One region of the Lysinibacillus sp. UBA5990 genome, then DNA from elsewhere that is predicted to be linked to it. Evidence: riboswitches for the same ligand, from Rfam matches in the RefSeq annotation. Region 1 holds a riboswitch; the other holds the start of a gene.
The links. Region 1 has a riboswitch for cobalamin ahead of metE (5-methyltetrahydropteroyltriglutamate--homocysteine S-methyltransferase). Riboswitches for the same ligand answer to the same signal wherever they lie in the genome.
Positions count from the first base shown of each region.

Region 2: it holds a riboswitch for cobalamin, as region 1 does, so the genes downstream of both, B3D94_RS10905 ((2Fe-2S) ferredoxin domain-containing protein) here and metE (5-methyltetrahydropteroyltriglutamate--homocysteine S-methyltransferase) in region 1, are expected to answer to the same signal.

Region 1 covers NZ_DJAY01000015.1:1,465,993-1,469,400, forward strand. Annotated here, with positions in the region: gene metE (5-methyltetrahydropteroyltriglutamate--homocysteine S-methyltransferase) at 1-2,113, opposite strand, end outside; cobalamin riboswitch at 2,396-2,574, opposite strand; gene B3D94_RS19885 (aminoglycoside phosphotransferase family protein) at 2,732-3,408, opposite strand, start outside.
Region 2 covers NZ_DJAY01000011.1:699,592-702,999, reverse strand. Annotated here, with positions in the region: gene cobJ (precorrin-3B C(17)-methyltransferase) at 1-984, opposite strand, end outside; gene B3D94_RS10905 ((2Fe-2S) ferredoxin domain-containing protein) at 989-1,360, opposite strand; cobalamin riboswitch at 1,505-1,686, opposite strand; cobalamin riboswitch at 1,948-2,132, shown strand; gene B3D94_RS10900 (energy-coupling factor ABC transporter permease) at 2,278-3,024, shown strand; gene B3D94_RS10895 (energy-coupling factor ABC transporter substrate-binding protein) at 3,026-3,298, shown strand; gene cbiQ (cobalt ECF transporter T component CbiQ) at 3,304-3,408, shown strand, end outside.

The DNA.
Region 1 (3,408 bases):
TCGGCACACGTGGGCTATGAATATCGTAAACACCTAATCCGATTCCTTTTGTATAAGGATTTACTTGAAGAGAAGAAATTAGCTCTCCATGGCTACGTGATGTTTCAATGGAAATCACATCTGCATCTAGCGCGCTAATAGGTTCGATGAAATCGTTAAATTCGCAGTAACACATATGTGTATGAATTTGTGTTTCATCTTTAACACTCGATGTAGCAAGCTTGAAGGCATTGACCGCCCAGTCTAAGTAAGCCCCCCATTCTTCTTTACGAAGAGGTAAGCCTTCACGGAGTGCTGGTTCATCCACTTGAATAATGGAGATGCCAGCCGTTTCTAGTGCTTCCACTTCCGTGCGAAGTGCTAATGCAATTTGATAAGCCACATCTTTTCGAGAAATATCATTGCGTACAAAGGACCAATTTAAAATGGTCACTGGCCCCGTCAGCATCCCTTTGACAAAGCGCTTCGTTAAGCTTTGGGCATATGCAGACTCTTTCACAGTAATGGATGAAGACCATGCAACATCTCCATAAATAATTGGAGGCTTCACACAGCGAGAGCCATACGAAACAACCCATGCTTTTCCAGTAAAGGCAAAGCCCGTCAATTTCTCACCGAAATATTCGACCATGTCTGTCCGTTCAAATTCTCCATGAACTAGTACATCTATATCAAGATCCTCCTGTAAGTGAATCCAGCGCTTTGTTTCCAGTTCAATAAATGCTTCATAGTCTTCATTCGACAATTGTTTCTTTCGCCAAGCATTACGATTTCTCTTCACCTCATCAGATTGAGGGAAGCTGCCGATTGTCGTTGTTGGGAATAGTGGCAGTCCTAATGCCAGCTGCTGTATTTTTTGACGTTGATTAAAATCACTATGTCGCTCAAAATCCTTCGTTGATACGGATTGAGCGGCTTGCTGGATCATTTTATTTTGACGAATCGAATGATTTTTTAGGGCTTCAATGGCCTTCATACTTGCTGAAAAATTATGACGTATCGTTCCGTCTTGATTTTTTCTATATTTAGTGAGCTCAATAATTTCTTCGATTTTTTCATCAGCAAACGCCAGTGCTTGTTTGAGAACAGGGTCCAGCTTTTTTTCAAGTGAAGTTGATATTGGTACATGTTGAAGGTTACTTGAAGGTTGAATCCACAATTCCTTAGCATCACAGAGCTTTTCAATAGCTTGAATCGTGGCGTTAGCCTCGGCTAAATTTGAACGCCATATATCACGACCATTAACAATACCTATAGCTAAAACTTTATCTGGAGGGAAACCAAATTGTCGAAGTGACTCCATATTCCCTTTATAGCCATGTACGAAATCTAAACCAAACCCTTGGACTGGCAATGAAATCAATGTTTCATAGGAGCATAATGCTTCAAAATATGTTTGTAGCATTAGTTTTGCTGCTGGAACGGTTGTCGTTAATTGAGCATAGATTTCTTGTACTAGCTTCCGTTCTGCAGAGTCAAGTGTCGTCACTAAAGAAGGCTCTTCTAATTGAATCCACTCGGCACCTGCATCTACTAATTCTTGAATAATCTGAGCATAGAGAGGTAATAAGGCTAATAAATATTCAACCTGTGTTAATTTACTGTAGCCCTTAGTTAGCTTATAAAATGTATAGGGCCCAATAAGTGTCGGCTTCGCAATAATTCCGAACGCTTCTTTTGCCTCTAAAAAGTCGGCCAATACCTTATTTTCTGTTAGTTGCAACGGTTGCCCTTCATATTCAGGAACAATGTAGTGATAGTTGGTATTGAACCATTTGGTCATTTCACTAGCTACTGCTGAATGATTTCCTCTCGCTACACTGTAGTAGGTATGTAAATCCACCCTTCCACCTTGCCAGTTAAAGCGCTTGGGTACTAAGCCAAACATTAAGGCTGTATCCAACATTCTATCGTATAGTGTGAAATCTCCCACTGTCACCATATCGATGCCAAGTTGTAGCTGCTTTTCAATCCGCGATAACCGAATACTTTTTAGGGTTGCCTGAAAATCCTCTTCCGTTCGTTCTTGACGCCAAAATGCTTCTAACGCCTTCTTCCATTCGCGATCATCTCCGATATATGGATAGCCAATGAGTGTACTAGAATAAGTCATATTTAATCTCCCTTTCATCAATAAGGTTATGGTTACTTGCTCTTACAAATTTGTGTCATCCCTTGCTAGATTGAGTGGCTCTATATGAAAACCAGTGGACTTTGCTTTCGAATACAGAATAACAGCATGAAAAAAAGCCATTCTCCTTCTCGGAAAATGGCTGCATGGTAAAATTATTAATACAAAAACAATACGAAAAAATAGAACTTTCGTTTAAAATCATTTGTTATCGCACAGTGCCTGTTTAGTCACTATTCACCACCTATTTCCACGTAGGTATTTGGTGTGTACTAGAAATTGGCAGGTCTCCTGGCTTCTCATCAACACGCCTCACAGCCTTCCCGGTTTCCCAGTGGCATTTGTGATTTGCTCCGAATTACAGTTGCGGGACAGCGTCGGATTTGCACCGACTTCCCTTTTAAGCCAGACTTTCATCTGGCACCATTTCTTACACTATATTCAGTTATGCCCCTACTATACCATATATTTCAGAATAGTAGAAATTGTTTTTACATAAAAATTTATCTATTTACTCTGTTTTTAATTGTAAATCATCTGGCCCTTAGTGATAATGCCTTATATTAATTGAACTAAGTCCAAGTTAATTGTACAAGCAATCTATCTATAATCTTTAATTCCATCTTCAAAAGCCTGTCTATCACCATTCTCAATCCCGTGCAATGCTTCTTGTAAAGCAAATGTACTTTTATAAAATTTAACTCGTTCAGATATTTCATTACCGTTAGGATATAGGTTGATACACATATCAAAAAAATCCTCACCATAGCTAGAAAGTATTCCAGCAAAGTCATACGCTGGATCTCCTAAACCCGAACCACCAAAGTCTATTATCCCTGAAATCATACTTGTTTTTGGATTCCACAAAATGTTAGATGCTCCGAAATCTCCGTGTATAAGTGATAGATCTAAATTTGAGAATGCCTTCCCTTTTAAGAACGTTTCAAAAGATTGTGAGATTTCCTGTTGAGCGTCTCTTCTAATAAAAGGAAATAATTTATTTTGAATCTTATTATACAAGTTATACATCTCTTCACGAGGGTTACGAACCTTTAATTTCAAATCTCGGCTTGCTTTTTCTCCAGAAATAGAATGAAGTTCTACAAGAAAAGAAACAAGTTGTTTTGCCAACCCGTTAACCAATTCAACACTCTTAACACCTGTTAAACTTTCCTTCCACATAGGAACACCATCTATTAGGTGATAACCAGTGAAGACCTTACCTGGTTCTAGCTCTTCAAAAGATTGATAAATTGGATTCGGAATAGGAATTGAAA
Region 2 (3,408 bases), on a different contig from region 1:
TATAGCACTTGTTCCCTTTACCATTGCAAGTGCCGCTGTAGCCATTTCAAGTGCTGTTTTTTTCGGCTTTGGCATAACGGCTATACTGGGTTTATTAATTCTCCCTGCATTAGGGTCTGCCGCAAAGTCATTTCGTGCTGTCCCTGTCTCTTGATTCATCGCCCATGGCTCATTTTCTTCCCGCAAACGTTGATGTGGACGTAACGGCTGTTTTTCCTCGCCAAGTGTATATTTGCGTTGGTAGCCACGCGGTGTAATCATTTTATTATCATAGAAAAACGTAGATGAGTTTCCGATAATAACGGTTGTCAGCATACCGATATCATGTTCCAACATTTCTGCCAATGTTGTCATAGTCACTTCCTGACGTTCTCGATAGGCACTTTTTACAAGTCCTACTGGTGTGTCAGGCGAACGATATTCTAAAAGAATTCGTTGTGCTTCGACAATTTGTCTTGTACGGCGACCACTTTTAGGATTGTATAAAGCAATAACAAAATCGGCCATAGCTGCGGCTTCCACACGCTTCGCAATTAAATTCCACGGAGTGAGATGGTCACTTAAACTAATGGTACAAGCATCATGCATGATCGGCGCACCAAGTAAACTAGCACATGAATTGATAGCTGAAATACCTGGGACAATCTCAACTTCAATACCAGTTGCCTCTGTCCAACCTAGCTCAATTAATACTTCATACACTAATCCCGCCATACCATAAACGCCCGCATCTCCACTCGAAATGACTGAAACTGTACTTCCTGCCTCTGCTTGACGAACGGCCTCCTGTGCACGTGATACTTCTTCTGTCATGCCTGTACTGACAATGGATTTTGCGCTGACTAAATCTTGAATCAGCTCAACATAGGTTTTATAGCCTATGATCATATCACTTTGTTGTAAAGCCTCTACTGCACGTGTCGTAATATGCTTAAAGTCTCCAGGCCCAAAGCCTACTACGAAAATTTTCCCTTTTTGCGCCATGTTTTTACCCCTCTTTCACCTTTTCAATCCCTTTAATGGCTGTCGTTTGCACTGTTCGCTGTAATGTCCCTTCCCGAAGTGTAAAAACATGATCGTTATATAAGGTTTCATGATGCAAATCCTGTACAAGTGTTCTAGCATGCTCCGTTGATGGTACACGATACCAATTCCCCTGGGGGTAAGCAATAACAACACAAGCATCTTTGCACCGTCCATTACAGCGCGTTCTAGTCGTATGTATTTCTTTATCTAGTGCATTTCGCTGTATTTCATCTCGTATAGCTTGGGTAATTTCCTCCCCATCCTTGTTCATACAGCTACTGCCATTGCAAATAAAGAGATGTGTTTTCATCCCCTCTAAATTCCACGTTGTCATCTTATATCTCCCCTCATTTGCTTTTGGAAAAAAGAAAAAACCTTTACTCTCCCGAAGAGTAAAGGTTTGTAGAAGCCAAATAAAAACGAATAGATTGAAAGAAAGATCCTCGCTTTTGCTTCAACTTCTCCCTCCGAAAAGTTTGCATGCACAATCTGATAAGCAGGTTTCCTGACTTAAGCTTCATTTTACTGTCGCACCTTCCCTAGTTTGCACAGGTGGCATTGCGATTTCATCAGCTATTACAGTAGCGGGGGCTGTATTGGACTTTCACCAATTTCCCTATTATCTCGAGTTCTTCGAGCACTTATCGACGTTTTATATGAAATTATTAATCGTATATATAATAGAAAACTGTCTTAATCATATCTTATTATTTTAAAATTTCAATATTTCTTTAAAAAATCATGACAAATTTATCAATTTCACAGGAGGGTTAGAAGCTATTTTAAAAATTGACTTTGCTTCCTTTAATCCTAAAAACATTAGTTATCAGAATTTTCTACATTGATATTCTATTTTAAATTTTTTATAAAAAAAGTATAGCATATTTATGGAAATTCGTGATACACTTTGTCGTGAAATCTCACAACTTACTATTTTTCGGTGTAAAATGCTCGTCATTTTGCTTAAAAGGGAAGCCGGTTTAAGTCCGGCGCGGTCCCGCCACTGTAATAGGGAGCTTTATAGAAAATGTCACTGTCCAATGGATGGGAAGACCTATAAAGTGTTGAACTAGAGCCAGGAGACCTGCCGAAAATATGTGATCGTTTCAACCTACGAGGATAGGTGTGCGGCTTAGCAGATGAGAATGTTATTTGCTTTTTTAGCTATGCACTTTTCCAACAACGGAGAAGTGCTTTTTTTATTACGCACGCTACATTCTAAAAATCTATTTACAGTTTGGAGGAAGAAAATTGAATCTGTCTTGGTGGAAACTTAGTTACTTTTTATTAGCTTTTTTAATGGTGCCAAAGCGTGCCTTCGCTATGCATATCATGGAAGGCTTTTTACCAATCGAATGGGCTATTTTTTGGTGGGTAATCTCCATCCCATTTATTATTTTAGGATTGCGCTCTATTCGTAAAACAATTGAAGAAAATCCTGAAACAAAAATGATTCTGGGGCTGTCCGGTGCGTTCGCCTTTGTCCTATCAGCCTTAAAAATCCCCTCAGTTACAGGGAGTTGCTCACATCCAACAGGAGTAGGTCTCGGAACAGTCTTATTTGGACCGTTAGCGATGAGTGTCATCGGGACAATTGTTTTATTATTTCAATCTTTACTTTTAGCACATGGTGGGATTACAACATTAGGGGCTAATGCATTTTCAATGGCTATTGTAGGCCCGTTTATCGCCTACTTTGTATTGAAAGGGGCGCAAAAAATGGGGTTATCGTTTTCAGTAGCTGTTTTCTTTGCGGCTATGCTTGGAGATTTAGGTACATATGTGGTGACTTCCATTCAATTAGCACTTGCCTTCCCATCTGAAGTTGGAGGCTTTATGGCGTCCTTTACAAAGTTCGCAAGTATTTTTGCCTTAACACAAATCCCATTAGCTGTGAGTGAAGGGATATTAACAGTTATTATCATGAACTTCTTAAAAAAATATAATATTAGCGAATTAAAATCTTTACGTGTTTTCTCTACAAAGGAGGCGCACTAACATGAAACGAAATTTATTACTATTAGCAATAGTTGTGCTATTGGCCATTATTCCGCTCTTCGTCCAAAAGGGAGCAGAATTTGGTGGAGCAGACGGTGAAGCAGAAGCTGCCATTGGTGAGATCAATGCAGAATATGAGCCATGGTTTGATAGTTTGTGGGAACCACCTAGTGGTGAAATTGAAAGCTTATTATTCGTGCTACAAGCAGCTATTGGTGCTGGTTTTATCGGCTATTTTATTGGCTATATGCGTAGCAAGCATAAAGAAGGTTAAGGAATATGTTATTCATTGATAAGTATGCGTATCTCAATAAGTTAGCGTTCGTTCATCCGCTAGAAAAAATGATATTTTCATTAGGACTGCTTTTATTCACGCTTATTATG